Regions from separate parts of the Burkholderia contaminans genome, predicted to be linked through region 2. Evidence: predicted binding sites of a transcription regulator. Region 2 holds the regulator's gene; each other region holds the start of a gene.
What was found. Region 2 encodes LexA, which represses DNA repair genes until DNA is damaged. Its sites were predicted from a motif close to ACTGTATNNNNATACAGT; they were not measured.
Positions count from the first base shown of each region.

Region 1: a site for LexA is predicted at 7,913-7,930, ahead of recA (recombinase RecA). Genes of this name have one in related genera too.
Region 3: a site for LexA is predicted at 8,647-8,664, ahead of LXE91_RS29320 (DUF2471 family protein). Genes of this name have one in related genera too.

Region 1 covers NZ_CP090640.1:433,451-443,704, forward strand. The annotation lists gene LXE91_RS02070 (PglL family O-oligosaccharyltransferase) at 1-1,247, opposite strand, end outside; gene LXE91_RS02075 (pilin) at 1,401-1,997, opposite strand; gene LXE91_RS02080 (TerC family protein) at 2,095-2,799, opposite strand; gene sucD (succinate--CoA ligase subunit alpha) at 2,956-3,837, opposite strand; partial or broken gene sucC (ADP-forming succinate--CoA ligase subunit beta) at 3,907-5,071, opposite strand; gene LXE91_RS02095 (DUF2889 domain-containing protein) at 5,140-5,748, opposite strand; gene recX (recombination regulator RecX) at 5,895-6,764, opposite strand; gene recA (recombinase RecA) at 6,764-7,837, opposite strand; gene LXE91_RS02110 (response regulator transcription factor) at 8,026-8,754, shown strand; partial or broken gene LXE91_RS02115 (sensor histidine kinase) at 8,772-10,254, shown strand, end outside.
Region 2 covers NZ_CP090640.1:2,871,242-2,881,495, reverse strand. The annotation lists gene LXE91_RS13485 (sugar ABC transporter substrate-binding protein) at 1-64, opposite strand, end outside; gene LXE91_RS13480 (DUF805 domain-containing protein) at 340-726, opposite strand; gene LXE91_RS13475 (hypothetical protein) at 754-1,035, shown strand; gene LXE91_RS13470 (CysB family HTH-type transcriptional regulator) at 1,100-2,026, opposite strand; gene LXE91_RS13465 (sulfate/molybdate ABC transporter ATP-binding protein) at 2,102-3,163, opposite strand; gene cysW (sulfate ABC transporter permease subunit CysW) at 3,177-4,121, opposite strand; gene cysT (sulfate ABC transporter permease subunit CysT) at 4,118-5,011, opposite strand; gene LXE91_RS13450 (sulfate ABC transporter substrate-binding protein) at 5,135-6,172, opposite strand; gene lexA (transcriptional repressor LexA) at 6,437-7,084, shown strand; gene LXE91_RS13440 (hypothetical protein) at 7,111-7,446, shown strand; gene LXE91_RS13435 (DUF2939 domain-containing protein) at 7,476-8,186, shown strand; gene LXE91_RS13430 (universal stress protein) at 8,284-8,781, opposite strand; gene nodI (nodulation factor ABC transporter ATP-binding protein NodI) at 9,118-10,032, shown strand; gene LXE91_RS13420 (ABC transporter permease) at 10,039-10,254, shown strand, end outside.
Region 3 covers NZ_CP090641.1:2,576,074-2,586,327, forward strand. The annotation lists gene LXE91_RS29275 (MarR family winged helix-turn-helix transcriptional regulator) at 1-118, opposite strand, end outside; gene LXE91_RS29280 (LysR family transcriptional regulator) at 200-1,120, opposite strand; gene LXE91_RS29285 (MarR family winged helix-turn-helix transcriptional regulator) at 1,212-1,640, shown strand; gene LXE91_RS29290 (aconitase X) at 1,829-3,076, shown strand; gene LXE91_RS29295 (aconitase X swivel domain-containing protein) at 3,069-3,518, shown strand; gene LXE91_RS29300 (hypothetical protein) at 3,540-4,142, opposite strand; gene LXE91_RS29305 (hypothetical protein) at 4,139-4,822, opposite strand; gene LXE91_RS29310 (AraC family transcriptional regulator) at 4,782-5,864, opposite strand; gene LXE91_RS29315 (NADPH-dependent 2,4-dienoyl-CoA reductase) at 5,950-7,983, shown strand; gene LXE91_RS29320 (DUF2471 family protein) at 8,179-8,583, opposite strand; gene LXE91_RS29325 (LysR family transcriptional regulator) at 8,748-9,641, opposite strand; gene LXE91_RS29330 (NAD(P)H-dependent oxidoreductase) at 9,728-10,254, shown strand, end outside.

The sequences.
Region 1 (10,254 bases), 1.4 Mb from region 2:
AGCAGCCCGATCACGAACATGGCCGGCAACAGGAAGAACATGTACTGCTGCGGATACTCGACCAGCGCGTGCATCAGCAGGATGCCGATCAGCGCGAAGCCGAACACGCGCATGCTCGACTGCGGCGCGCGCACTGCGCGCACGAACCACGTCACGAGCGCGACGACGAGCACGCCCAGGCCGACGAGGCCGGACTTCGCGAGCAGGTCGATGAAGATGTCGTGCGAGTTGTTCGCGATCTCGACACCGCCAAGCGAGCGCACGAGCGCGAACTGGTGCGACGGGAATTCGCCCCAGCCGACACCGAGCAGCGGATGTTCGCGGAACATCGCGAGCCCGTACTTCCACAGCGCGAGGCGCGGTGCGATCTGCCCCGCGTCACGCATCCGGTCGGCCGCGGATTCCGCGAGACCCAGGTGGTAATGGACGTTCGCCCAGCGCACCACGACGTTCACCGCGATGAACGCCACCGCGAGCACGACCGGGATCGCCCATGCGCGCGCATTGCCCGGCGCGCGGCGCGATTCGAGCCACGCCATCCAGAAGCCCGCGACGACCATCACCGCGACCTGCAGCCACGGCCCGCGCGACACCGTCAGCGCCAGACCGACGGAGAGCACGATCGACAGCGCGAGCCACGCCCATACCGCGAGCCGGCGCGTCTGCACGAGATACAGCGCGCCTGCGAGCGCGAACGCGATGTAGCTGGCCAGATGGTTCGCCTGCGCCATGTTGCCGTACGGACGGCGATCGACCGCGACGTTGTACACCACGACGAACGGCGACAGCGCCGACTCGAGGTGGAACAACTGCACGATCTGCGTCCCGACCGCGAACACGCCGCCGACGAGCAGCGCGCCGGCCATCATCCGCGACACGGCCTCGGCCAGCCCGTCGCGCGCGAGCACGTAGCCGGCCTGCATCGCGACCAGCGCGGCGGCGAGATAGCCGACCGCCAGCCAGTTCATCGACGGTACCTTGAGCGGGATCAGCGCGACCTGCGCGATGAGCACCGCGGCGAACCCAAGCGGCGCGACGAACGCGGCCGGCGCCGCAAACGGCTCGGCCGCGCGGCCCGTACGCGCGAGCAGCACGACGGACACCCCCATCAGCAGGTACAGCACCAGCGCGGAAAACTCGGAATAGAAGGTCGGGATCGGATACGTGTGATTCGTGATCGCATACGGCACGATCAGGGCGACAGCCAGCGCAACGAGCGGCAACGAACGGGAAAAAGTAGAAGGCATGAGCGAACCGGATGTCAGCAACCGGCGCACTATACAAAACTTTCCCCCCTCTGTGCGGGGCCTTCGCGCGGCGCCCCGTCGCGGCGCGAAGGCCCCGGCCGGCTGACGAGGCGGCCGGCATGCTGTCCGCGCCGCTCTGCTCCGCCACCGGCGCTACGCGCGACACTCCGCCGGCGCATATTTCGCGGGCAGCGTCGCCGCGTCGCCCGGCAGCGGCCCTGCCCCCGGCGCGGGCAGCGATGACGCCCCCTTGCCGGCGGCGAAGCACTCCCACGCGATCGTGCCGGCCTGCATCGCGCCCTTTTTGAGCGGCACGCGTGCGGTGGGCGCATCGGCCTTGTCGGGCGCGGACGGTACGAGCACCAGCGTATTGGTGCCGGCCGCGGCGACGCGCGCGGTGAACGCGACCGTGATCTGGCCGGTCTCGCCGTCGATCACAACCGATTCGACGTTGCGGGTCGCGGCCGGCGGGCTATAGCCGCCGTCGAGGCTCGCGCCACTTGCGGCGTTGTCGGCGACGGCGAGCCGCGCGGACGACGCCAGCGCAAGCCCCTCGCCGACGCGCGAGCGCGCAAGGTAATCCTGGTACGCGGGAATCGCATAGGCCGCGATCACACCGACGATCGCCAGCACGATCATCAGCTCGATCAGCGTGAAGCCGGCCGGCCGCCAGCGCGGCGACGGCCGGTTCGCGCGCCGCAGATCGGCGGCCACGCGACGGAACAGGGAAACGGAAAAGGCTTCGAACATGGCAGGCTCCGGAAACGAAAAACGCCGGCCGGTAAAGGCAGGCGTCTCGATCGTAGCCAGCGGGCCGTGAATCCGGCAGTCGGCCGGACGGCCAATGTCAGTGCGCGTGCGGTACGTCGCGGCGCTTCCGGAGCGTATAACCGATCGCCACCACGAACAGCGCGCCCGCGATGCTCGCGCCGTAAAGGACCTCCGGCGTATCGAGCACCGGCCAGCGGTCGCCGACCGGGTCATTCACGATCAGCCCGCCCGCGATCCAGCCGAGCAGCCCGGCGCCGAATGCCACGAAGATCGGGAAACGGTCGAGCAGCTTCAGCACCAGCGTGCTGCCCCACACGATGATCGGCACGCTGACGACGAGCCCGAAGATCACGAGCGCGATCCGGTGCGACGGGTCGGCCTGTTCGGCCGCACCCGCGATCGCGATCACGTTGTCGAGGCTCATCACCGCATCGGCGATCACGATCGTCTTCACGGCATCCCACAGCCGGCTGGCCGGCTTGATGTCGTCGTGCGAGTCGCCGGCGGGCGCCATCAGCTTGATGCCGATCCACAGCAGCAGCAACCCGCCACCGAGCTTCAGGAACGGCACGTCGAGCAGCGCGACCGCGAACGTGATCAGCGCGACACGCAGCAGGATCGCCCCCGCGGTGCCCCACACGACGCCGCGCACCCGCTGGTTCGCGGGCAGGTTGCGGCATGCGAGCGCGATCACGACGGCGTTGTCGCCGCCGAGCAGGATATCGATGATGACGATCTGGAGAACGGCGCCCCAGTGGAGCGACGTCAGGAATTCGAGCATGGCGTGACGGGCAGGACGGCGGCCGCCCGCGGGCGACCCGGTTCATTGCCGGCACATGCGCGATGCATGCCCGGTGCTTACGAATTCATTGCGCGAGCATAACAAAAAACGCCGGCAAAGCCGGCGTTTTCTGCAGGACGAACCCAGGTGGAAATATTACAGCGCCTTCTTCAGCAGACGGCCCATTTCCGACGGGTTGCGCGTGACGGTGATGCCGCACGCTTCCATGATTTCCAGCTTCGCTTCGGCCGTATCCGCACCGCCCGAGATCAGCGCGCCGGCGTGGCCCATGCGCTTGCCCGGAGGCGCCGTGACGCCAGCGATGAAGCCGACCACCGGCTTCTTCATGTTGTCCTTGATCCACTCCGCCGCATTGGCTTCGTCCGGACCACCGATTTCGCCGATCATCACGACTGCGTCCGTGTCCGGATCGTCGTTGAACATCTTCATCACGTCGATGTGCTTCAGACCGTTGATCGGGTCGCCGCCGATACCGACTGCCGACGACTGGCCGAGGCCGAGTGCCGTCAGCTGGGCAACCGCTTCATACGTCAGCGTGCCCGAACGCGACACGACGCCGATGCGGCCCTTGCGGTGGATGTGGCCCGGCATGATGCCGATCTTCAGTTCGTCCGGCGTGATCGTGCCCGGGCAGTTCGGCCCGAGCAGCAGCGTCTTGCGGCCTTCGCGACGCATGCGGTCCTTCACTTCGATCATGTCGCGCACGGGAATGCCTTCCGTGATGCAGATCGCGAGATCCAGATCGGCTTCGACCGCTTCCCAGATCGCAGCCGCTGCGCCTGCCGGCGGAACGTAGATGACCGACACGGTCGCGCCGGTTTCCGCCTTCGCTTCCTTGACGCTTGCGTAGATCGGAATGCCTTCGAAATCTTCGCCGGCCTTCTTGGGGTTCACGCCCGCGACGAATGCTTCGCGGCCGTTTGCGTATTCACGGCAGGCGCGCGTATGGAACTGACCGGTTTTGCCGGTAATGCCCTGCGTGATGACCTTCGTGTCCTTGTTGATCAGAATCGACATGTATTTTGACCTCTGTTCGATTGGCGTCGCGTATGAACCGCGCCGCCATGCGTGTTCATTAGCGCGCGCTTACTTGCCTGCGGCTGCCGCGACGACCTTCTGCGCAGCTTCTTCCATGCTGTCCGCCGAGATGATCGGCAGGCCCGAATCGGCCAGCATCTTCTTGCCGAGGTCCTCGTTCGTGCCCTTCATGCGCACGACGAGCGGCACGTTCAGGTTCACGGCCTTCGAACCGGCGATCACGCCTTCCGCGATCACGTCGCAGCGCATGATGCCGCCGAAGATGTTCACGAGGATCGCCTTCAGATCCGGGTTCTTCAGCATCAGCGAACGCTTCCGTGACCTTCTCGGTCGTCGCGCCACCGCCGACGTCCGGGAAGTTCGCCGGCTCGCCGCCGAACAGCTTGATGGTGTCCATCGTCGCCATCGCCAGGCCTGCGCCGTTCACGAGACAGCCAATGTTGCCGTCGAGCGAGATGTACGCGAGGTCGAACTTCGACGCTTCGATTTCAGCCGGATCTTCTTCGTCCAGATCGCGGTACGCGACGATTTCCGGGTGGCGGAACAGCGCGTTCGAGTCGAAGTTGAACTTCGCGTCGAGTGCGATGACCTTGCCGTCGCCGGAAACGTTCAGCGGGTTGATTTCAGCCAGCGATGCGTCGGTTTCCCAGAATGCCTTGTACAGGCCTTGCAGGATCGCGCGCGCTTGCGGAATCGAAGCAGCCGGCACGCCGATCTTCGCGGCGAGGTCGTCTGCCTGCGCGTCGAGCAGGCCCGTCGACGGCTCGACGATGACCTTGTGGATCAGTTCCGGGTGCTTTTCGGCGACTTCTTCGATGTCCATGCCGCCTTCGCTCGAACCCATCAGCACGATCTTCTGCGAGATGCGGTCGACGACGAGGCTGACATACAGTTCCTGCTTGATGTCGGCGCCTTCTTCGATCATCAGACGGTTGACCTTCTGGCCTTCCGGACCGGTCTGGTGCGTGACGAGCTGCATGCCGAGGATCTGGTTCGCGTATTCGCGGACCTGCTCGATCGACTTCGCCACCTTCACGCCGCCACCCTTGCCACGGCCACCCGCGTGAATCTGAGCCTTCACGACCCAAACCGGGCCGCCGAGCTCTTCTGCCACCTTGACGGCCTCGTCAACCGAGAACGCCGGCTTGCCGCGCGGTACCGCGACTCCGAATTTCCGCAGGATTTCCTTACCCTGGTACTCGTGAATCTTCATGCGTGATTCCCTTCAGTCTGAGAGTTGGATGAAAAGTCGCTTTAGACGCTTCTTCGAATGATTTCCGTTCATTCCTTCGTGCTGCCTTCACCGGGCACGTCCGGCCGGCTCGCGCCATACCAGCGCGGGTAGTACTGCCGCACGACCTCGCCGTCGAACCGCAACGCCCGGCAGCGGCCGAGCTGGAAAGGCGCTTCGTCGTGCACGCCGTCATGGTCCGGCCCTTCGCCCCCCTCCTCGCGCACGTTCCACACGTCACCGGCAAACGCCTGGATCGCTGCCGTCGGCAGCACGGCGCACAGTTCGGTGAGATGGGAGCAGCCTGCGACGCCGGCGAGCAGCCGGTTCGCGTTGCGGCGGAAATTGCGGAAGAGATTGAGCCCGATGAGGGCCCGATAGGCGGGAGTGGCGGATTGACAGTGACCGGGATAGGGAACCCATTCCGAAGACGCTTCGGCGTCGACGACATTGAGGTCACGATCGATAGTCACGCGCAGCCAGAGTTCGTGGATCGGCAGGCCCTGGGGCCGGATGCCCGACGCAAGCGCGACATCGCGCGGCTTGTGGTCGGTCAGGCAGGCTTCGATGTCCCACAAGCCGTCGCCGCGCTCGTAAGCTTCCGCTCGGATTGCGCGTTGATGTCGCAACTGACGGGGCACGGGCTCGGATAGCGGCATGCTGGAGGTTGAGGCCGAAGAGGAAAACCCACGGATTTTAGCATATTGGGTATTTGAGACAGTTCGACGCGACGGCGGGTATTCCCGCCTGTCCGGAAGCGGTTGCATTGCAGCAAAATCGCGCGCCACGCGCGCGATCGGCGCGATCAGTCGTCGACCAGGAAATCGTCGCCGACCTTCAGCAACTTCACGATGGTCGCACTCGAGAAGCCGCGCGCGGCGAGAAAGCGCGCCTGCTTCGCACGCTCGGCCGGCGTTTGCGGCAGCGCACCGAATTTCTTGCGCCAGACCGCCTGCGCACGCGCCCATTCGGTCTCGCGGAGCTGGGCATTCACCTCCTCGACGAGCGTGTCGCCCACCGCATGACGCTTCAGCTCGCTGACGATGCGTGCGACGCCGACGCGCGACGCGCGACGATGCACGAGACTCTCGGCAAAGCGCGCATCGGACAGCCAGCCCTCCTGTTCCAGCGCGTCGAGCACGGGGTCGACGGATTCGTCTTCGCCGACGTAGGGCGCGAGCTTGCGCGCGAGTTCCGTGCGACTGTATTCACGCCTGGATAGATAGCCGAGCGCGCGGCCCTTCAGCGATCGCTGAGGTTTCGATGACTTGCGCTCGGTAGCGCCCGGAGCGTCACCTGATGAAGTACTGGAAGAGGCACCCGACGCGCGACGTGTGCGGCGCGGATGCTGGCTGCTGCGCGTATAGACATCTTCCCTGGCCGGCGCCGATGCATCGGCTGCGCGATCGCCCGGGAAGCTGACACCGGACACACGGCGGCGGGAGCGGTCGTGCGCGTCGAACGATTCATCGTCGTCGAACGGATCGACCGGTGCGGCAATCTCAAACGAAACGAGGGCATCGTCGGATGCCCTCGTCGCTGTGCGGTTCGCGGCATTGCTGCCCGCGCCCCGCCGATCGGCGCCCGAGGATCCGGCTCGCCGGCCGGAGCGACCCGCCGTTTCGGGCGCGTCGCTCTCCTCCGGCTCGCCAGCCTGACCTCGGCGCCCGACCATCACTCTTCTTCGTCCATCGCCTCGGCTTCGTCCTGGGCTGCACCATCGGGCATGGTGACCACGCCAAGCGATTCGCGAATGCGGTTCTCGATCTCGCGTGCGATTTCCGGATTTTCGCGCAGGAATTCACGCGCGTTGTCCTTGCCCTGGCCGATCTTCTCGCCGTTGTAGCTGTACCAGGCGCCCGCCTTGTCGACGATCTTCGCCTGCACGCCGAGATCGATGATCTCGCCCTGGCGCGAAATTCCTTCGCCATACAGGATGTCGAAGATCGCTTCGCGGAACGGCGGCGACACCTTGTTCTTGACGACCTTCACGCGGGTTTCGTTGCCGATCACCTCGTCGTTCTTCTTGATCGAGCCGATCCGGCGGATGTCGAGACGCACCGACGAGTAGAACTTCAGTGCGTTACCGCCCGTCGTGGTTTCCGGGTTGCCGAACATCACGCCGATCTTCATCCGGATCTGGTTGATGAAGATCACGAGGCAGTTCGTGCGCTTGATCGTGCCGGTCAGCTTGCGCAGCGCCTGCGACATCAGGCGGGCCTGCAGACCCGGCAGCGAATCGCCCATCTCGCCTTCGATTTCGGCCTTCGGCACGAGCGCCGCGACCGAGTCGATGACGATCATGTCGATCGAGCCCGAGCGCACCAGCGCGTCGGTGATTTCAAGCGCCTGCTCGCCGGTGTCCGGCTGCGAGATCAGCAGCTCCGGCACGTTCACGCCGAGCTTCGCTGCATATTGAACGTCGAGCGCGTGCTCGGCGTCGATAAACGCTGCGGTGCCGCCCAGCTTCTGCAGTTCGGCAATGACCTGCAGCGTGAGCGTGGTTTTACCGGACGATTCCGGACCGTAGATTTCGACCACCCGGCCGCGCGGCAGGCCGCCGACGCCGAGCGCGATATCGAGACCGAGCGAGCCCGTGGACACGACCTGGATGTTCTCGGCCGCCTCGCCGTCGCCCATGCGCATGATCGAGCCCTTGCCGAACTGCTTTTCGATCTGGGCAAGCGCGGCGGCCAGCGCCTTGCTCTTCTCGGCGGTCATCCCGGAGCCCTTCTTGCTATCTTCCATGAATCGTCCTTTGCTATGATGAGCAGCGTCTGTTAGAGGCGCGCCCACTTTCAAGCGCTGCCCACGAATTCAGACACTGTATAAAAAAACAGTGTTTTGTGCAAGCCCGCAATGCAGCGCGTTGTACACGAATAACTTTGGAGACAGCCGGCCGGCGCGAACGCCCCGCCGGCCCATCGGTCAGCACCATGCGAATTCTCATCGCGGAAGATGACAGCATACTCGCGGACGGCCTCACCCGGTCACTCCGCCAATCGGGCTATGCGGTCGACCACGTGAAGACCGGTATCGACGCCGATACCGCGCTGTCGATGCAGACATTCGACCTGCTGATCCTCGATCTCGGGCTCCCGAAAATGCCCGGACTCGACGTGCTCAAGCGCCTGCGCGCCCGCAACTCCAACCTCCCCGTGCTGATCCTGACGGCCGCCGACAGCGTCGACGAGCGCGTGAAGGGGCTCGACCTCGGTGCCGACGACTACATGGCCAAGCCGTTCGCGCTCAACGAGCTCGAAGCGCGCGTGCGCGCGCTGACCCGGCGCGGCGCGGGCGGCGGCCCGACCGTCGTGCGCCACGGCTCGCTCGCGTTCGACCAGGTCGGCCGCATCGCGTATGCGAACGATCAGGTCCTCGACCTCTCCGCGCGCGAGCTCGGCCTGCTCGAGGTGCTGCTGCAGCGGATCGGCCGGCTCGTGTCGAAGGAACAGCTCGTCGACCATCTCTGCGAATGGGGCGAGGAAGTCAGCAACAACGCGATCGAAGTCTACGTACACCGGCTGCGCAAGAAGATCGAACCCAGCGGCGTACGGATCTCGACCGTGCGCGGCCTCGGCTATTGCCTCGAGAAGGTCGCGCCCGCCGCGCCGGCCGACACGGCAGCGCCCCAGCCCGCGGTGGCCGGCACGCCGCTGCGCTGAACCCGCGCGTCGCCGCGATGGCCACGCCGGCCCTACCCGCCACCCGACCGGCGCGCCGTCATCGGCCGCCGATGAGGCGCGCGACACGCGCTACGAGAACCCGTTCGCGCCGCCCGACGAAACCGATGCGCCCGAGGCGCCGCGCCCGCGCTCGCTCTTCGGCGAGATCCTCGACTGGATGCTCGCGCCGCTGCTGCTGCTGTGGCCGATGAGCATCGCCGTCACCTATCTGGTCGCAAAGACGATCGCGAACGGCCCGTTCGACCGCGCGCTCGAGACCAACGCCTATGTGCTCGCGCGGCAGATCCATCCGGTGAACGGTGTCGCCGAGCTGACGCTCCCGGAGCAGACCCGCGACTTCCTGCGCGCGGACAACGTCGACAGCGTGTATTTCCAGGTGCTCGGCACGCGCGGCGAACTGGTCGCGGGCGAAGCCGACATGCCGCTGCCGCGCGACGAGGACCGCCCGCCGCCGGGTGTCGTAATGTTTCGCGACGACCTGCTGCGCGGCAACGACGTGCGCGTCGCGTATACGACGGTCGCGCTGCCGCAATCGGGCAGCCCGCAGCCCGTGCTCGTGCAGGTCGGCGAAACGCTGGACAAGCGCAATGCGCTCGCGAACGACATCATCAAGGGCGTGATCCTGCCGCAGTTCGTGATCCTGCCGCTCGCGATCCTGCTGGTCTGGTTCGGGCTGTCGCGCGGGCTCGCGCCGCTCAACGCGCTGCAGGCGCACATCCGCGCGCGGCGGCCCGACGACCTGTCGCCGGTCGAGGCGCAGCGCGCGCCGCCCGAGATCGAGCCGCTCGTGACGTCGTTCAACGACCTGCTCGCCCGTCTCGAGCAGAACATGGCGCTGCAGAAGCGTTTCATCGCCGACGCCGCCCATCAGATGAAGACGCCGCTCGCGGGCCTGCGCACGCAGGCCGAGTTCGCGCTGCGCCACCCCGTCCCGCCCGACGTGCAGCGCTCGCTCGAGCAGATCGCGACGAGCTCCGAGCAGGCCGCGCGGCTCGTCACGCAGTTGCTTGCGCTGGCGCGCGCCGAGAACCGCGCGAGCGGGCTGACGTTCGAGCCGGTCGAGATCGCCACGCTCGCGCGGCGCGCGGTGCGCGACTGGGTGCAGGCCGCGCTCGCGAAACGGATGGATCTCGGCTACGAAGGCCCGCCGGACTCGCCGGACGACAGGCCGCTCGACGTCGACGGCAATCCGGTGATGCTGCGCGAGATGCTCGGCAACCTGATCGACAACGCGATCCGCTACACGCCGGACGGCGGCCGCATCACGGTGCGCGTGCGCGCGGAGCCCACGGCGCGGCGCGTGCATCTCGAAGTCGAGGACACGGGACCGGGCATTCCGGCCGCCGAACGCGAGCGCGTCGTGGAACGCTTCTACCGGATCCTCGGCCGCGAAGGCGACGGCAGCGGCCTCGGGCTCGCGATCGTGCGCGAGATCGCCACGCAGCACGGCGGGACGCTGACACTCGACGATCACGTCTA
Region 2 (10,254 bases):
CGGCGGCAACCGCGACGGCGGCGAGCGCGGCGGTCAGGAAGCGACGGCGAAAGAGGACATTCATACTCATCTCCTGGCGACTGGCCCAACGGGCCGGACTTTTATTTGACTGTTGTTTTAATGTGAGCAAACGTTTGCGCCACACTACCCGGGCAATGGCCATCGATGCTGCTGTCGGTACCACGGAATGGAAGCGAGGCAGACGGCCGACTGCCTGGCGCGCTGTCGTTTACGCGCCGCCGCCGGCGGGACGCCGGCGGAGTGAGGGCTATGCTGTACCGATTCGCGTCGGTGCGCAACCTGTCTGATCAATATTTAAGGGTTTATTCGGAGCGCGTGTCACGCCGGGTCCCGCGGCGCCGGTTCGTCTTCATCGGCCGACGGCGGCTCGCCGAAGCGGTTCGCATGCGGCGTGCCGGCGATGAAGCCGTTCATCACGAACAACGCGAGCGCGCCGACGATCGGCACGAACAGCAACAGCATCCACCATCCCGACTTGTCGATGTCGTGCAGCCGCTTCACCCCGACCGCAATCGACGACCACACGGCGACGACCGCGACGACGACGAGCGCCAGCATCGCAAGCAGCGGCAGATCGTCTTCCGGCGCGCCGCGGGAACCCGCATCGAAAATCGCGCTGAGCACGGTGGAAACCAGCGCGTAGATCCACCACGGCAGGCGCCCGATCCGGCCTTCGAAGGAGAAGAGAAGCCATTTCAGATTCATTGTTTACCTCGTCGTCACGCGTGTTGCGTGCTGAGCGATATGTCTCCGAGCGTGTCGGGACCGGCAATCCGCATTGAATCACATTTGCCGGCCAATGGATCGCTCGATATGGCAGATGGCCTGAACCGAAACGAGGCGTATACGTGCCCGCTCTCGTTCATTGTTCATGTCGTTGTGCTGGCAAGCGAATACGGGTCGTTCGCCACGTGCGGCGAAGAATCGGAGGGGGAAACCGCGATGGCGGCCGGTGATTCGGTGAGTCGAACCACCCAGGCAGCGGCAGGTCGCCTGCCGCTGCCCAATACATGAGAATCCGCGCCGGTACGTCGCGCCATCCGCCGCGATGGCGCGGATGGCGCACGACGCACTGTCGTCAAACGGCTTCGCGCAACAGCCCCGCGATTTCCGCTTCGTTCAGGTGCGGCGCGAACATCTCGATCAGCCGGTACGCATACGCGCGCAGGAACGCACCCTTGCGCAGCCCGACCCGCGTCGTGCTCGCCTCGAACAGATGCTGCGTATCGAGCGCGACGAGCCCCGTGTCGCGCTGCGGATCGTAGGCCATCGCCGCGACGACGCCGATCCCCATCCCGAGTTCGACATACGTCTTGATCACGTCCGCGTCGATCGCCGTCAGCACGACGTCGGGCACGGCGCCCGCCTGCGTGAACGCCTGGTCGATGTGCGAGCGGCCGGTGAAATCCTGGTCGTACGTGATGATCGGGTACTCGGCGATTTCCTCGAGCGTCAGGTTCTCGCGGCCGACGAGCGGGTGGCCCTTCGGCACGACGACCGTGTGGTGCCACGAATAGCACGGGAACGTGACGATGTCCGGATAGCGGTCGAGCGCCTCGGTCGAGATGCCGAGATCGGCCTCGCCGTTCAGGATCATCTGCGCGATCTGCTGCGGGCTGCCCTGGCGCAGCGCGAGATGCACCTTCGGGAACACGTCGGTGAACTGGCGGATCACCTTCGGCAGCGCGTAGCGCGCCTGCGTGTGCGTCGTCGCGACGACGAGGTGGCCGCTGTCCTGGTCGGCGAACTGGCGCGCGACGCGGCGCAGGTTCTCGGCGTCGAGCAGCATCCGCTCGATCAGCTGGTGCACGGCCTTGCCGGGCTCCGTGAGCCCCGTCAGCCGCTTGCCGCGCCGGATGAAGATGTCGACGCCCAATTCATCCTCGAGATCCTTGATCTGCTTCGACACGCCCGACTGCGACGTGTACAGCACGTTCGCGACTTCGGTCAGGTTCATGTTCTGGCGCACCGCTTCGCGCACGAACCGCAATTGCTGAAAATTCATGGGTATGCCTCTTAGGCTGTCGTTGTTTGATTATCGAATCGGAGCACTTTCCGCCCCCTGCCCTGCATTCTGGCGTCAACGCGCGGGAAACACCCGCACGGCGCGCGGCACGGCGGTCGCCCCATCGCCGACCTGCAGCGACAGCGCACGCCACGCATCGCGATCGAGTTCCGCCTCGAGCGCGCCGCCTGCACGCGCCTCGAGCTCCACGCGCACCGAGCCGCCGAGCGGGATCACGCGGCGCACGTCCACCGCGATGCCGTCGCGGTGCCCTTCTTCGCCGACCGGCCACAGCTGCAGGTCGTGCGGCCGCACATAGGCGTTCGCAGGGCCTGCGAAATCGGCGTCGACCTCGATCGGCGCGGCCGCCCCCTCGGCGACGAAGCCGCGCCCGGCGACCGTGCCCGGCAGCCGGTTGGCCGCACCGAGGAACTCGTAGACGAACGCGCTCTGCGGATGATCGTAGACGTCCTGCGGGCTGCCGACCTGCTCGACGTGGCCGCGGTTCAGCACGACGATGCGATCGGCCACTTCGAGCGCCTCTTCCTGGTCGTGCGTGACGAAGATCGTCGAGATGTGCAGGTCGTCGTGCAGGCGACGCAGCCAGCCGCGCAGCTCCTTGCGGACCTTCGCGTCGAGCGCGCCGAACGGCTCGTCGAGCAGCAGTACCTTCGGCTCGACCGCGAGCGCGCGGGCGAGCGCGATGCGCTGGCGCTGCCCGCCCGACAGCTCGGACGGGTAGCGCTGCGCGAGCCAGTCGAGCTGCACGAGCTTCAGCAATTCGTGCACCTTCTCGCGGATCGCGGCTTCCGACGGCCGCTCGCGGCGCGGCTTCACGCGCAGCCCGAACGCGACGTTCTCGAACACCGTCATATGGCGGAACAGCGCGTAGTGCTGGAACACGAAACCGACCTGGCGGTCGCGTGCGCCGACCGATGCGACGTCGAGCCCCTGCAGCACGACCTGGCCGGCGTCCGCGTGCTCGAGGCCCGCGATCACGCGCAGCAGCGTGGTCTTGCCGCAGCCTGACGGCCCGAGCAGCGCGACCAGCTCGCCGGGCGGAAAGTCGAGCGATACGTTGTCGAGCGCCGTGAAATCGCCGAAGCGCTTCTGAAGGTTACGGACGGTGATACCCATTCTGGTTGCCTCTTTACGATTTCGACGAAACGGCGCCGGCGGGGCCGGCATGTGCGGGAACGGCGTCGTGCACGTCGGCCAGTTCGGCCGCAAGATGACGCTCGGCGATCAGCTTCAGCGCGAGCGTGACGAGCGCGAGCAGCGCCAGCACCGACGCCACCGCGAACGCCGCCGCGAAGTTGTATTCGTTGTACAGGATCTCCACGTGCAGCGGCATCGTGTCGGTCACGCCGCGGATGTGGCCGGACACGACCGACACCGCGCCGAACTCGCCCATCGCGCGCGCATTGCAGAGGATCACGCCGTACAGCAGGCCCCACCTCACGTTCGGCAGCGTCACGCGGCGGAAGATCTGCCAGCCCGACGCGCCGAGTACGCGCGCGGCTTCTTCCTCGTCGGTGCCTTGCGCCTGCATCAGCGGAATCAGCTCGCGCGCGACGAACGGAAAAGTGACGAAGATCGTCGCGAGCACGATGCCCGGCACCGCGAAGATGATCTGCACGTCGTGATCCTGCAGCCACGGCCCGAACCAGCCCTGCGCGCCGAACAGCAGCACGTACACGAGGCCCGATATCACCGGCGACACCGAGAACGGCAGGTCGATCAGCGTCGTCAGCAGCGCCTTGCCGCGGAATTCGAACTTCGCGATCGCCCACGATGCGCACACGCCGAACACGAGATTCAGCGGCACCGCGATCACGGCGACGGTCAGTGTCAGCTTGATCGCCGACCACGCGTCGGGATCGGCCAGCGATTCGAAATAGAAGCCAACGCCCTTGCGCAGCGCCTCGACGAACACCGCGGCGAGCGGCACGACGAGGAAAAACGCGAGGAACGCCAGCGCGATGCCCGTGAGCAGCCAGCGCACGACGCGCGACTCGCTGACGGGGTCGAGCCGCTTCGCGGCACGCGCGGCCGGCGACGGGGTTTTCAGCACGACGGTGGCCTCCTGGCTCATTGCTGGCCTCCTGCTGCGACAGCAGTGCCGGTGGCGGGCGCCGGACCGCTCGCGCCCTTGCTCGTACGACGCTGCAGATACCATTGCAGCGTGTTGATCAGCAGCAGCATCAGGAACGACACGACCAGCATCACGACCGCCAGCGCGGTCGCGCCCGCGTAGTCGTATTGCTCGAGCTTGGTGATGATCAGCAGCGACGTGATCTCGGATTTCATCGGCACGTTGCCGGCGATGAAGATCACCGAGCCGTATTCGCCGAGCGCGCGCGCGAACGCGAGCGCGAAACCGGTGAGCAGCGCCGGCAGCACGGCCGGCAGCACGACGCGGCGGAACGTCAGCCAGCGCGACGCGCCGAGGCACGCGGCAGCCTCTTCCTGCTCGCGCTCGAAATCCTCAAGCACCGGCTGCACCGTGCGCACGACGAACGGCAGCCCGATGAAGGTCAGCGCGACCAGCACACCGGCCGGCGTGAACGCGATCTTGATGCCGAGCGGCGCGAGATACTGGCCGACCCAGCCGTTGGTCGCGTAAACGGCCGCGAGCGAAATGCCGGCGACCGACGTCGGAAGTGCAAACGGCAGGTCGACGACCGCATCGACGAGGCGCTTGAACGGGAACGTGTAGCGCACCAGAACCCATGCGACGAGAAAGCCGAACACGGCGTTGATCAGCGCGCCGCCGAGCGCGGCCGAGAACGTCAGCCGATACGACGCGAGCACGCGCGGCGACGTGACGGCGGTGACGAACTGGTCCCACGACAGCGTCGCGGTCTTCAGGAACGTGGCGGCGAGCGGGATCAGCACCACGAGGCTCAAATAGGCCACCGTGATGCCGAGTGTTACGCCGAAACCGGGCAGCGCGCTCGGCTTGCGAAAGGTGTACGTCGTCATCGGATGCTCTTGCTGGGTCGATGCTGCTCACGGGTCCGACGCAAACGCCGGCGCAGTGAATCGCGCCGGCGAGCCGTCGGGGACGCGGCGCGCTGTCGTGGCGCACCGCTTGTCGTTATGGCGTTACTGCGGCTTGTAGATCGAATCGAACACGCCGCCATCCGCGAAATGCGTCTTCTGCGCATTCGTCCAGCCGCCGAAGGTATCGTCGACCGTGTACAGCTTCAGCTTCGGGAACTGCTTCGTCAGTTCCGCCGGCACGTTCTTCGAACGCGGACGGTAGTAGTTGCGTGCCGCGATCTCCTGGCCCTGCGGGCTGTACAGGAAGTTCAGGTACGCCTCGGCCAGCTTGCGCGTGCCCTTCTTGTCGACCACCTTGTCGACCACCGCGACGGGCGGCTCGGCCAGGATGCTCACCGACGGCACGACGATCTCGAACTTGTCGGTGCCGAATTCCTTGACCGACAGGAATGCCTCGTTTTCCCATGCGATCAGCACGTCGCCGATCCCGCGCTGCACGAAGCTCGTGGTCGCGCCGCGCGCGCCCGAATCGAGCACGCCTGCATTCTTGTAGAGCTTCGTGACGAATTCCTTCGCCGTCTGCTCGTTGCCGCCCGGCTTGTGCAGCGCGTACGCCCACGCGGCCAGGTAGTTCCAGCGCGCGCCGCCCGACGTCTTCGGGTTCGGCGTGACGATCGAGATGCCCGGCTTGGTCAGGTCGTCCCAGTCCTTGATCCCCTTCGGATTGCCCTTGCGCACCAGGAACACGATCGTCGACGTGTACGGCGACGCGTTGTCGGGCAGGCGCTTCTGCCAGTCCTTGTTGACGAGCCCCTTGTTCGCGAGCGCATCGATGTCGTACGCGAGCGCCAGCGTGACGACGTCGGCCTGCAGGCCGTCGAGCACCGAGCGCGCCTGCGCGCCCGAACCGCCGTGCGACTGCTTGAAGTTGACGGTCTCGCCCGTCTTCGCCTTCCACTCCTTGCCGAACGCCTGGTTGAAGTCCTGATACAACTCGCGCGTCGGGTCGTACGACACGTTCAGGAAGGTCGTATCGGCCTGTGCGTGCGTCGCGACGCCCAGCGCCGCCGCCGCGCCCAGCGCGAGTGTTGCGATCAGGCGGCCCACTCCGCCCACCAGCCCCGTGTTGCGCTTGCCCATCCTTGGTTCTCCAGTGTTGTCGGTATTGCGATGTCGGGCCAGTCTAACGAACGGGTTACATGATTAAAAATAATCGTTCCTTATTTTTTAATACTCAAAAGTGCTAACGCAGACGGAATGGACGGTTGCGGCAGATAAACCGGCGTCCGGACGTCGCCAAATCGCGCCGGAACCGGCGCGATCGCGTCGAACCTCACGTAACACTTGAAATTCGCGGACTACTGTATAAAAATACAGCTCACTGTCTATCCATACAGTTGAGCCATGACCAAACTCACCGCCCGTCAGCAGCAAGTGTTCGACTTGATCCGTCGCGCGATCGAGCGCTCCGGATTCCCCCCCACCCGTGCCGAGATCGCGGCCGAACTGGGCTTCAGCTCGCCGAATGCCGCCGAGGAGCACCTGCGCGCGCTGGCGCGCAAGGGTGTCATCGAGCTGGCCGCCGGCGCGTCGCGCGGCATCCGCCTGCTCGGCATCGACGATGCCCCGCACCAGTTCACGCTGCCGCACGCCGGCCTGATGCAGTTGTCGCTGCCGCTCGTCGGCCGCGTCGCGGCCGGTAGCCCGATCCTGGCGCAGGAGCACATCTCGCAGCATTACGCGTGCGATCCCGCGCTGTTCTCCAGCAAGCCCGACTACCTGCTGAAAGTGCGCGGCCTGTCGATGCGCGACGCCGGCATCCTCGACGGCGACCTCCTCGCCGTGCAGAAGCGCACGGAAGCGAAGGACGGCCAGATCATCGTCGCGCGTCTCGGCGACGACGTCACGGTCAAGCGCCTGATGCGCCGGCCTGGCGGTCTCGAGCTGATCGCGGAGAACCCCGATTACGAAAACATCTTCGTCAAGGCCGGCAGCGCGGAATTCGCGCTGGAAGGCATCGCCGTCGGGCTGATCCGCTCGGGCGAACTCTGACATTCCGTCTCGATCAGGAGAACAACATGGAACGCCTTGCCCGTCTGCTGCCTTTCCGTCAATTCGGCCGCCTGCGTCACCTGCGCGGCCGCACGCCCTGCGCACCGCTGTCCGCGGCGGCGCCAGTGCAAGAAGAAGTCGCAGTCGAACGGCAGGCGTCCCTGCTGCCGTCGGCGCTACCCGCTTTCGCGCGGGTATCGCTGAACGCCGGCCTGAATCACGCCGAACCTGCACGTCGCGCGCCGGTGCGCGTCTATCACGGCCGGTCGCGCCTGATCATGGTCGGCACGATCGACGCCGTGTGCCGGATGATCGATCGCTGCATCGCAGAGGAACGATCGGCCACGCCAGGCGGTCTCTGATTGCGGAACATCCCCGCACCGGAGGCAACGTGACCGGATCCTCGGGCCGCACGTGGCGGCTCAAACCCCTGCTGATCGTCGTGCTGGCCGTCGCCATCATTGTGGCGATCGGCTATGCCTACGCGTCGCCGTACGTCGCGCTCGGTCGCCTGAAATCGGCAATCGATGCGCGCGACGCGCAGGCCATCAGTGAATATGTCGATTTCCCGTCACTCCGCATCAGCCTGAAGCAGCAGGTCACGGAGGAATTGATGCGCCGGATCGACGCGGTGAAGAAGAACAATCCGTTCGCGGTGATCGGTGCGCTGATCGGATCTGCACTGATCGGCCCGCTGGTCGATGCATACGCGACACCGGAAGGCGTAGCCGCGCTGATGAGCGGATTGCCGCCGCGTGGCAATCCAGGCGAGCGTCCACCTGAATGGTCGAATCTGCCGCCGGGCGGCAATGCACCGGCAGCACCGGCGGCCAATCCGGCTCCTCCGGCAAGCGCAGCCGCTCCGGGTAACAACGCGGCCGCTACAGCCCCGTCATCGCCACCACCCGCCGTTGCCGCACCGACCAGCCCGGCCGATGCAGCGCATGCGCCGCACCAGCAGCAAACCAGCGCCGGCTACCGGAACATCGATGAATTCGTGGTGACTTACCAGCGCAGTGCCGACGGCACGCGCTATGCGGCGATATTCCACCGCTCCGGCCTGTTCTCGTGGAAGTTGTCCGCGATCGACCTGCACGCTTGACCGGTCCTGGGTGGCCGCGGCCAGCGCCCACCCCACGGACGTGGCACGACGCCCGGCCGGCGCGATTCGCCGGTCAGGCAGTCGTCGAATCATTGGATCATTTGCCGTTCGCCGTGGCCGCTTCACGCTCCCGTGCGATTTCTTCCTTCTGCTCCTGCGCCGACGAACACGCCACCAGAATGCTGCAGTTCACGCGATCGAGCAGTTGCGTGTTGCCCGACCCCATCCACCATCTGGACAACCCGCTACGGCACCGATGGCCGACGACGACGAGGTCGGCCTTCAGCTCCGTCGCGAGATTCGCGATTTCGTCGATCGGATAGCCGAACGCGAAATGGCCTTCGGCCTGCACGCCGCGCTCGCGCAGCCAGTTCACCCCTTCCTGCAGGATTTCACGCGCGGTTTCCTCGAACCGGCCGCACGCGACGTCGGTCAGCAAACCCGCGCTCTGCGCAATGCTCGAGCGCATGTCGACTACTGACAGCAAATGCGTCTCGGCCTTCAGGTCCATCGCGAGATTGGCGCCGCAACGCAGTGCCTTGCGTCCTTCGAGCGTGCCGTCGTAACACAGCAAAATCTTGTTGTAGCTAGCCATGAAACCTCCCTATCGCAACAACGAGCCTACGCATTCATCATGGTGCGCCGCAATTCAGGACGCAAGGGATGGAAAACGCTGATTCGCCCCGCTCGGCTCGTGCGCGATGATGCAGTGCACGATCGGTGCGCACATGCATCGCACCGTGCAGGCATGCCCTGAAGAGACGCAGTCGATGCACTAGAATGGCCCGTTCGTACTCCAGCGGGTCATCAAGCGCCGGCGTCGTGCGCTTCGGTCATGCCCGTCTGACACGCAATCGTCCGGCCGGTTCGTCAACCGGCACGCATCCGGCAGCGGAACGCTTCCGCGCCCGCCTACAACGACAACATGCCCATGTCCGTTGCACCGATCGATTTCCGGAACGTCGAAAAGCGCTATGGCGACAAGCTCGTCGTCAACGGCCTGTCCTTCACCGTCCAGGCCGGCGAATGCTACGGCCTGCTCGGGCCGAACGGCGCCGGCAAGACCACCACGCTGAAAATGCTGCTCGGCCTCACGCATCCCGATGCGGGCACCATTTCGCTTTGCGGCGAACCGGTTCCATCGCGTGCGCGGCACGCGCGCCAGCGCGTCGGGGTTGTCCCGCAGTTCGACAATCTCGACCCCGACTTCACCGTGCGCGAGAACCTGCTCGTCTTCAGCCGCTACTTCGGCATGACCGCTCAGGCCGCGCACGCGCTCGTGAAGCCGCTGCTCGAATTCGCGAAGCTCGAGAACAAGGCCGATGCAAAGGTCGGCGAGCTGTCGGGCGGCATGAAGCGCCGCCTCACGCTCGCCCGCGCGCTCGTCAACGATCCCGATGTGCTGGTGCTCGACGAGCCGACGACGGGCCTCGACCCGCAGGCGCGTCATCTCATGTGGGAGCGGCTGCGCTCGCTGCTCGCGCGCGGCAAGACGATCCTGATCACCACGCATTTCATGGAAGAAGCCGAGCGCCTGTGCGACCGCCTGTGCGTGATCGAGGAAGGCCGCAAGATCGCCGAAGGCGCGCCGCACGCGCTGATCGAATCGGAAATCGGCTGCGACGTGATCGAGATCTACGGGCCCGATCCGGCCACGCTGCGTGACGAGCTGTCGGCGTTCGCGAAGCACACCGAGATCAGCGGCGAGACGCTGTTCTGCTACGTGAGCGATCCGGAACCGCTGAGCGCGCGACTCAAGGGTCGCGCGGGGTTGCGCTATCTGCATCGCCCGGCCAATCTTGAAGATGTGTTCCTGCGGCTCACGGGCCGCGAAATGCAGGACTGATCGATCATGGACGTCCGCAACTATTCCACCGCCGCACCGTCGGCACCCCCGCGCGTGTCGCGCTTCGCGATCGCCATGCCCGCGAACGCGACCAACTGGATCGCCGTCTGGCGGCGCAACTACCTCGTCTGGCGCAAGCTCGCGCTCGCGTCGATGTTCGGCAATCTTGCCGATCCGATGATCTATCTGTTCGGGCTGGGGTTCGGGCTCGGGCTGATGCTC
Region 3 (10,254 bases), on a different replicon from region 2:
TGTACTGCGACGGCGTCACGCCCGCCTGCGACAGGTAACGCTCGTAGAACTGCGAGATCCGGCGGGCGGCTTGGCGGACCGCGAAGCAATCGTCATCGGTGAGCGTCATCTTGTGCATGTACACATGTTAGGGGGCAATGCCGCCCGGAGCGAGCGGCGGGGCGCGATCAGATTGTTGCCGCGGCCGTACCAATCGGCGTCAGGCTGCAGCCGGGACGATCCAGCCTTCGCGGTCGCAATAGGCGGCCGTGTAGTCGATGAATGCCTTGACCTTCGCGGGCAGCAGCGCGCGGTTCGCGTAAGCCAGTTTGATCTCGACGAACTTGTCGACGAGGTCGGCATCCGCGAGCAGTTGCACGAGCGCGCCCGACGCGAGTTCGGCCTGGACGAGCGTTTTCGGCACGACGCCGATGCCGAAGTCGTGCATCACCATCTCGCGGTTGAAGACGGGGCTGTTCGACGAGATGTCGAAGCGGAACGGCACGGTCAGCAGGTCGCCGTCGACGCGGAACGACAGCGCGGGCCGGCGCAGCGACGGCGACATCGGCACGAACAGATGGTCGGCGAGATCCGCCGGCGCGACCGGGTGGGAATGGGCGCGCAGGTACGCGGGTGTCGCGACGATCACGAGCGGAATCCGCTCGATCATTCGCACGACGGTCGATTCGTTGGTCAGCATGTACGGCACGACGATGCCGATGTCATAGCCTTCGCCGACGAGATCGACCGGGCGCTCGGTCAGCGTCACGTCGAGGCGCACCTTCGGGTGTGCGGCCTTGAAGCCGGCGATCAGCGGTACCAGCCGGTTCAGCGCGGCCGTCGTGTGCGCGACGAGCCGCAGCAGGCCTTCGGGTTCGCGCGTGGGCGCCTGCGCTTCCGCTTCGAGCGAGTCGAGTTCGTCGAGCACGGCCGCGCAGCGCTCGTAGATGCGCTCGGCCGTTTCGGTCAGCGACACCTGGCGCGTGGTCCGGTGCAGCAGCCGGCTGCCGAAACGTGCTTCCAGATCCGCGACCGCGCGCGACACGACAGGCCGCGCGAGGCCATGCATGTCGGCGGCACGCGTGAAGCTGCGCATCTCCACCACCGACCGGAAAATCCGCAGCTTGTCGATGTAGTCCATGTCCGTCTCCTTGACGCGAGGGCCGGCCGCCGGCCTTGTTACGGCGGAGTGTACATTGACTTTATGCATATGCACATTTAAATTGCGAAACATGAACGACACCTCGATTGCCCAAGCGTGCCACTGTCTCGCGCTGCGCCAGGCGGCGCGCTTCGTCACGCAACTGTACGAGCGCCATCTGGCCCCGGTTGGCGTCACGCCCGCCCAGTTTTCGATCATGGCGAACCTGACGCGCCAGCCCGGCCTGTTGATGAGCGAACTCGCCGATGCGCTCGTGATGGATCGCACGACGCTGCTGCGCGCGCTGAAGCCGTTGCAGCGCGACGGGTTCGTCGCGACGGCCGCGTCCGAGCACGATACGCGTGCGCATGCGCTGAGCCTCACGAAGCTGGGCGAGCGCACGTTCGCCGAAGCGAAAGTCGCATGGCAGGCCGCGCAAGACGAATTCGAGACGCGGTTCGGCCGCGATCGCGCGAAGGCGCTGCGCGACGAACTGTTCAGTGTGACCGCGGAACGCTAGACGGCGGGCTGGCGGCAAACTGGAGCGGAATTCGAGCCATTGGTCGCTTCCGTGGCGCTCAGTGGCGTAAATTGGTTTTTGAAACTGTCCGGATCGATGGCGATCTGGACAGTTTTTATTTCCAGTTGTAGAGTCCCCTGACGGATTTCACGAGCCGGCGCCGCCGGCACGCGTCAGAGGAGCAACCGATGCTGCAGTTGAGTGACCGCGACAGCGCCATGCTGCGCGGGGATTTCGGCGACGGCGTCGCGCGCGCGATGCGGATCGTCGCGCGCACGGCGCAAGTGATGTCCGCGCCACGCCTGATCGACATCACGTCCGCCCATATCGACGGCTGCCTTTACCACGGCCAGACCAGCCTCGACTTCGTCGAGTATTTCGTCGATACGGGCGCGAAGGTCGCGGTGCCGACCACGCTGAACGTCGGGTCGCTCGACCTGATCCATCCCGAGCTGTACCACGGCGACCGCACGATCCGGCGCGATGCGCAGCGCCTGATGGACGCGCATCTGCAGCTCGGATGCGAATCGAGCTTTACGTGCGCGCCCTATCAACTGAAGAACCGTCCCGCGAAAGGCGAGCAGATCGCATGGGCAGAATCGAACGCGATCGTGTTCGCGAATTCGGTGCTCGGCGCGCGGACGAGCCGGTACGGCGATTTTCTCGACCTGGCTGCCGCGATCACCGGGCGTGCGCCGTACGCGGGGCTGCATGTCGAAGCGAACCGCGCCGCGCGGATCGTGTTCAACGCACCGGATTTCAGCCGCCTGGCGTCGCGCGACATCCATTTCGCCGCGCTCGGGCTCCTGATCGGGCGGATCGCGGGCGCGGTGGTGCCGGCGATCGTCGGGCTGCCGGCGGACACCACGGAAGACGAACTCAAGGCGTTGGGCGCGGCTGCCGCATCGAGCGGCGCCGTCGCGCTGTTCCATGCGGTTGGCGTGACGCCCGAGGCGCCCACGCTCGACGCCGCGTTGCACGGGCAAGCGGCGCAACGCACGGTCGATGTCACGATGGCCGATCTCGACGAGATTCGCCGCACGCTGAACCACGGCGCGGCCGGCGATGCGCTCGTCGCGGTGGCGCTCGGCACGCCGCATTTCTCGCTGGCCGAATTCCGCACGCTCGATACGTTGCTCGACGCGTTCGACGGCAAGCCGGCCTGTGATTTCTACGTGAACACGAGCCGGTTCATCCTGTGGGAGCTGGAAGAAGCCGGCCTCGCGGAGAAATTCGCCGCACGCGGCATCCAGATCGTCGTGGACACCTGCACGTACATCACGCCGGTGATGAAGCAACTGTCGGGGCTCGTGATGACCAATTCGGGGAAATGGGCGTCGTATGCGCCCGCGAACATCGGCGTGATGGTCGCGTACGGCAGCATGCGCGAATGCGTTCGTTCGGCATACGAAGGAAAGGTGCGATTCGATGACTGACGCCACGCACAAGGGTTTGACGGGCGACACGCTCGTGCCGGGCAGCGCGTGCGCGCGCCCGTTCGTGCTCGACAAGCCGCTCAGCTTCTGGGGCGGCTACGACTCGGGCGCAGGAAAGATCGTCGATCGCGGGCATCCGCAGGCCGGTGCGAGCCTCGCCGGCAAGGTGATGGTGATGCCGCACGCGAAGGGCTCGAGTTCGAGCAGCAGCGTGCTCGCGGAAGCCGTGCGCAACGGCACGGGGCCGGTCGCGATCGTGCTGAAGGAGCGCGACCTGATCATCTCGATCGGCGCGATCGTGGCCGCCGAGCTGTATGCGATCGCGGTGCCGGTGGTGTGCGTGAGCGATCACGTGTACGACGCGATCGTCGCCGCGACGGGGGACGTGCGGATCGAAGCGGAAGAAGGGGATGGCGGCGCGAGGATTTGCGTCGACCTCTGACGTTTCGTGCGCGGGATCGGCTCAGATGAAGCGAATGTGCGACGTTTCTTCGTTCGAGAGCGACAGTGCGTGCCGGGCAGCATTCATCTCGCGCTTGCCGCCTGGCTGCCTGAGCCGCCGGATCTCGGGCCACAAGATTGCGCCGAACACGGTGCGCAGGATCGTGCTCAGCAGGAAGAGCGCGATCGCGGCGCCGCCGAACCACGTGGATATCTCCAGCACGCTGTCCGTGCTGCGTTCCGTCGCGGACACGAGGCCGATGGTGATGGCCATGGCGACCAGCATGCCGATCGTTACGACGATATCCATGCGGGCAGCCGCGACTTTCGCAGTGCGAACGAGATATACCGAGCCGTCGGTCGCGTTGCGGATAGCGTAGATGGCGCGGCGATCCCGATCTTGCGTGTATGCAACGGTCAACCGGTCGCCCGCGACGATGAACACGCTTCGCGTGCTGTCCGTCCTGAGCGTGAGCGGTGCGTCGACCGTGTCGAGCTGGAGCGCAATCTCCTCGATGCTTTGCGTGGTCATGCCGAGGTTGTTGCTCCAGACCTTCGTACTGATCGTGTTCTGGCTGACCGACGTCACGCAACCGGACGCGATCTGCATGGTGCGATCGCTCATCCGTTGCTCCTTTCCGCCGTGAAACTGGCCGGTTCGTATTGCCACTTTTCCTGGGCTTCGCGCCGCTGGGGCCGGAAGACCAGTTCGGACAGGCCGGCGATCGCGAGCAGGGTGCCCAGCAGGCTGATGATGCCGACGACCAGGGTCACCGCGCCGACGAACGCCCAGCCCGATTTGAAGGCGGCGCCGTCGATCAGCAGGCTCAGCATGAAGATGCATGACGCCCAGATGAGGAGCGACACGTTGCTGCTCTTTTGCCTGAACACGTTGTAAGGAGCGATTGCGACGTCGTTGCCTTTGATCCACGCGATGCTGCGGCGACCGCGATCGTCGAAGACACACGCGCGCACCGCCATCCCGGGCTTCAATCGATCGATCTGCTTGAACGCCTCCGCATCGATATCGTCCGCCGCGATGAAGTAGCACGCGCCCTGCATCGTCAGGCGATACAGCGGCACCTTCTTGATATCGGACGCGACACGAATGAGGTTCGTGTCGATACGGTCGATCGTCGCATCGATCAGGGCGGTGTGATTGGGCATGGGGCGGGAGAGTGCGCCGGCGGGCGCCGCTTTGGCGTGGCATTGATCATACCGATGAAATGCCGCGCAGGCACGTCGTGCCGCCCGCAGCCCCGCATCATTCGTGCGACGTGCCCGCGGCGGCGTCCCGATACGCACTCGGCGTCTGCCCGGCCCAGCGCCGGAACGCGCGCGTGAAATTCGCCGGGTCGGTGAATTGCAGCCGCTCGGCGATCGTCTTCAGGTCGAGATCCGACGCGGCAAGCAACTGCTTCGCGTCGCGAAACCGCGCTTCGTCGAGCAATTGCCGATAGCTCGAACCGGCTTCTTCCAGCCGGCGCCGCAGCGTGCGTGTGGATACGAGCAGCGCGTCGGCAAGTGTCTCCGGCCCCGGGTAATCGCCGGCGCCGCGTGCCAGCTCCGCGCGCACGCGTTCGACCAGGTCGCCTTCCTCCTGGCGCACCTGCGCATATTCACGCTCCACCTGCACGAGTGCCTGCCGGTGCGCGACTTCATCCGCGAGCGGCAGCGGCCAGTCGAGCACGTCGCGCGCGATCCACAGCGCGTTGGCGGCGCAGCCGAATTCGACCGGCGGGAGCTGGTCGCGATAGCGCGCGAAATAGGGCGGCTCCGGCCACGCGAATTGCAGCTTGATCGGCGGCGACACGCGCCCCGCCCATTGAGAGATGTTCTGCGCGAGCCCCGTCAGTACAAATTCGAACATCACGTGATGCTGCAGCACGGGGCTCGCCTGCACGCCGTGCAGTTCGAGCGTCGCGCCGCGTTCGTCTTCTGCATAGGTCAGCCGATATTGGCGGTTGCGCATCCGGAAGTAGCGCTGCGTGACGGAGAGCGCTTCGCGGATGTCCCGCGCGGTCAGGGTCGCATAGCCGAGAAAGCCGTGCACGGTCGGCTTCAGCAGCAGCCCGAACGCGAGCCCGATGCCCGGATCGCCGCTGATCTCGATCGCGTTGAGCACGAGCCGCCCCCATTGCGACGGCGCGACGCGCGCGTCCGGTTCGGCCAATACCGCGTCGCGCAGGCCGGTGCCGGCGCGCACGGCGGCCAGGTCGACACCGCGCGCGGCCAGCGCCTGCAGCAGCAGGCGCGGATAGGCGACCGGAATCGTCGGCCGGCGCAGCCCGAGGCGATCCTTGGCGAGAGGGGAGGTCATGTCGTCTTGGCCGGAAATGACAAGCATTATGGCTGTTTGCCCCCTCACGTTCAAGGCGGCGCGCGCCTACGATGTCACGCATCGCTCATTGGCACGAATTGGCACGCTCATCATGACCACGACCTTTCCCCACCTGCTTGCCCCGCTCGATCTCGGCTTCACGACGCTGAAGAACCGCGTGCTGATGGGCTCGATGCACACGGGCCTCGAGGACAGCCGCAAGACGCTGCCGCGGCTCGCCGAATATTTCGCCGAACGCGCGCGTGGCGGCGTCGGCCTGATCGTGACGGGCGGCTTCGCGCCGAACGTGGCTGGCTGGACCAAGCCGTTCGGCGGCACGCTGATGACGTCGGCCGCTGCACGGCGGCATCGCGAGATCACGCAGGCCGTGCACGCGGAGGACGGCAAGATCGCGCTGCAGATTCTGCACACCGGTCGCTACGGCTATCACCCGTTCGCGGTCGCGCCGTCGAAGATCAAGTCGCCGATCTCGCCCTTCGCGCCGCACGAACTGAGCGCGCGCGGCGTCGAGCGGCAGATTCGCGCGTTCGTCCGCTGCGCGAAGCTCGCGCGTGAAGCCGGGTACGACGGCGTCGAGATCATGGGCTCCGAAGGCTACCTGATCAACCAGTTCATCTCGATGCATACGAACAAGCGCACCGACCAATGGGGCGGTTCGTACGAGAACCGCATCCGGCTGCCGATCGAGATCATCGAGCGCACGCGCGAAGCGGTCGGCCGCGATTTCATCCTGATCTACCGGCTGTCGATGCTCGACCTGATTCCGGACGGCAGCGACTGGAGCGAAACCGTGCAGCTCGCGAAGGCCGTCGAGCGGGCAGGCGCGACCATCATCAACACGGGGATCGGCTGGCACGAGGCGCGGGTGCCGACGATCGCGACGTCGGTGCCGCGCGGCGCGTTCGCGTGGGTGACGAAGAAGATGAAGGGCGAGGTCGGCATTCCGCTCGTGACCACCAACCGGATCAACCGCCCCGAAGTGGCCGAGCAGATCCTCGCGGACGGCTGCGCGGACATGGTGTCGATGGCGCGCCCGCTGCTCGCGGATGCCGAGTTCGTGGTCAAGGCCGCGCAGGGCCGTGCCGACGAGATCAATACGTGCATCGGCTGCAACCAGGCGTGCCTCGATCACGCGTTCAAGAACAAGATCGCGTCGTGCCTGCTGAACCCGCGCGCGTGCCACGAGACGGAGCTGAAATACACGCCCGCCGCGCAGCCGAAGCGTATCGCGGTGGTCGGCGCGGGGCCGGCCGGGCTCGCGTGCTCGACCGTGCTCGCGCAGCGCGGCCATCAGGTCGACCTGTTCGACGGCGCGGCCGAGATCGGCGGCCAGTTCAACATGGCGAAGCGGATTCCGGGCAAGGAAGAGTTTCACGAAGCGCTGAGCTACTTCGGCCGCCAGGTCGAACTGACCGGCGTGAACCTGCACCTGAACCGCCGCGTGGACGCGAGCGACCTGATCGCGGGCGGTTACGACGAGATCGTGCTCGCGACCGGCGTCGCGCCGCGCGACCCGAAGATCCCGGGGCAGGACGGGCCGAACGTGCTCAGCTATATCGACGTGCTCGCGGGCAAGCGGCCGGTCGGCCGGCGTGTCGCGGTGGTCGGGGCCGGCGGGATCGGCTTCGATGTCGCCGAGTATCTGGTGCAGGAGGGTGAGTCGCCGGCACTCGACCTGGAAGAGTGGAAGGCCGAGTGGGGCGTGACCGACCCGGTCGTGACGCGTGGCGGCGTGACGCGTGCGCAGGTGACGGCGCCCGCGCGCGAAGTGACGTTGCTGCAGCGCAAGGCCGCGCCGCTCGGCAAGGGGCTCGGGAAGACGACCGGCTGGATTCACCGCGCGACGCTGAAGATGAAGCAGGTGAAGATGATCGGCGGCGTGAACTATGAACGGATCGATGCGCGCGGGCTGCACGTGTCATACGGCGAGCAGCGCACCGATCACGAGCTGATCGAAGCCGACACGATCGTGCTCTGCACGGGGCAGGAGCCGCAGCGCGCATTGCTCGCGCCGCTGCAGGCGGCGGGGCGCTCGGTGCACCTGATCGGCGGCGCGGAACTGGCCGCCGAGCTCGACGCGAAGCGCGCGATCGATCAGGGCTCACGGCTCGCCGCGCGGCTATAACGGGCGGCTGCCGCAATGGCCACCCGAAGGTACGCCGCGTGGCGGTGATCCGCTTGCGCGGCGGTTCCTGGCCCTTCGGTTGATGCACTGATTCGCGGGCGCAGCGCTGCAACGAGCAGCAGCGCCGGCCGCGCCGCCACGCAATGTGGCGGCGCTACGCCGACAGACCGTGGCCGCGAACGGCCATCACATCGCTCACGCTGCTTCGGCGCGTTCTTCCTCTTCCGCTTCCAGCATCGCCTTGACGATCAGGTAGATGGCCGGCAGGTCGTCGTCGTCGCGGCGCCAGTCGACCGGCTCCTCGACATCCGCGGCGACCAGGCGGCTGTCGCGCAGCCGGATGAACGCATCGACGACGGCCGGATCGTTGCGGCTCAGGAAGCCGGCATTCGAGAATGCCAGCTCTTCGACGTTCAGCAGTGCCTGCCAGCTCATCGTGCGGACGGCCGCGGGATGGGTGCGCCGCCGCAGGCCAAGCGCCCGCTGCGCGGGGCCACCCGCGACACGTTGCAGATCGACGACCGCCCGCTGCGCGGCGCGCTCGAAGTGGACGGGGTTGAAGCCGGGTTGCTCGGGATCGAATGCGGATGCCTGGAACATGGTCGCCTCACAAAAGTCCGTTCGTCTGTGAATGACGGAATTCGGGTCAAATGGTGCAAAAGCACTGTAAATATATACAGTGTTTGGCGCGGTTTCAAGCCCCGGATGAAGGATTTCGTGCGATGGCGATCGAAGCGGGCGGCAGCACCGGGCAGGCGAACCATCTACACCGCTGCCGCGATCGTCTCCCGCAACCACCGGTGCGCCGGATCGCGATGCACGCGTTCGTGCCACAGCATCGACATTTCGTAGCCGGGCACCTCGACCGGCGCTTCCACCACCCGTAATGCGGGGACGTCGCGCACCAGCCGCTCGGGCACCATCGCGACGAGATCGGTGCTGGCCACGGCCGACATCACGAACAGGAAATGCGGCACCGACAGCACGACGCGCCGCGTGGCGCCCGCCTTCGCGAGCGCTTCGTCCGTCACGCCGAAGAAGCCGCCGCCGTCGGGCGACACGATCACATGCTCGAGCGTGCCGAACTGCGCGAGGCTCGGGCGCCGCTTCAGCTTCGGGTGGCCGGCGCGGCCGATGAGCACGTAACGCTCGGCGAACAGCGGCAAGCGCCGCATGCCGGGCGGCGACCCTTCGGTCGTATGGAACGCGAGATCGATGCCGTTTCGTTCGGCATCCTGCTCGATACGAGGCGGCACCAGCTCGACCACGGCGACGCGTGTGGCGGGCGCGGCCGAACGCAGCGTGTTCAGCGCGGGCAGCACGATCGTCGATTCGCCGTAGTCGGTCGCGGCCACACGCCACGTGTTCGTCGCGGTCGCGGGATCGAACGGCGTGGCCGGAACGACCGCGCGCTCGACCGCTTCGAGCGCATCGCGCAACGGTTCGCGCAGCGCTTCCGCGCGCGCGGTCGGCCGCATTCCACGCGGCCCCGGCAGCAGCAGCGGATCGCCGAACACGTCGCGCAGCTTCTGCAATTGCACGCTCACCGACGGCTGCGACATGTTCAGTTTTTCGGCCGCACGCGTGACGTTGTGCTCGGCGAGCAGCACGTCCAGCGTGACGAGCAGATTGAGATCGAGTCGCCTGAGATTATTCATGGCTATACCTGGAATATCAGGAATTCATTTCAAATATACCGTTGGCAGCGGCATCCTGCAGTCATTCAATCAACGGAGTACCGAACATGAATGTGCTGATCGTCTATGCCCATCCCGAACCGCGTTCGCTGAACGGCGCATTGCGCGACTTTTCCGTTGCGCATCTCGAAGGGTCCGGCCACGCGGTGCAGGTGACCGACCTGTATGCAATGAACTGGAAGGCTGCGTTCGACGCGGACGACTTGACCGGGCGTGAGCCGGACGCTCGTTTCGACCCGTCGAACGACTCGAAGCACGCGTTTGCAACCGGCACGCAGCGCGAAGACATCGCGCGCGAGCAGGACAAGCTGCGGTGGGCCGATGCGGTGATCCTGCAGTTCCCGCTGTGGTGGTTCTCGATGCCGGCGATCATGAAGGGCTGGTTCGAACGCGTGTATGCGTGCGGCTTTGCCTACGGCGTGGGCGAGCATTCCGATACGCATTGGGGCGATCGTTATGGAGAAGGCTCGTTTGCCGGCAAGCGCGCGATGGTGATCGTCACGGCAGGCGGATGGCAGTCGCATTACAGCCCGCGCGGCATCAACGGACCGATCGACGACGTGTTGTTCCCGAT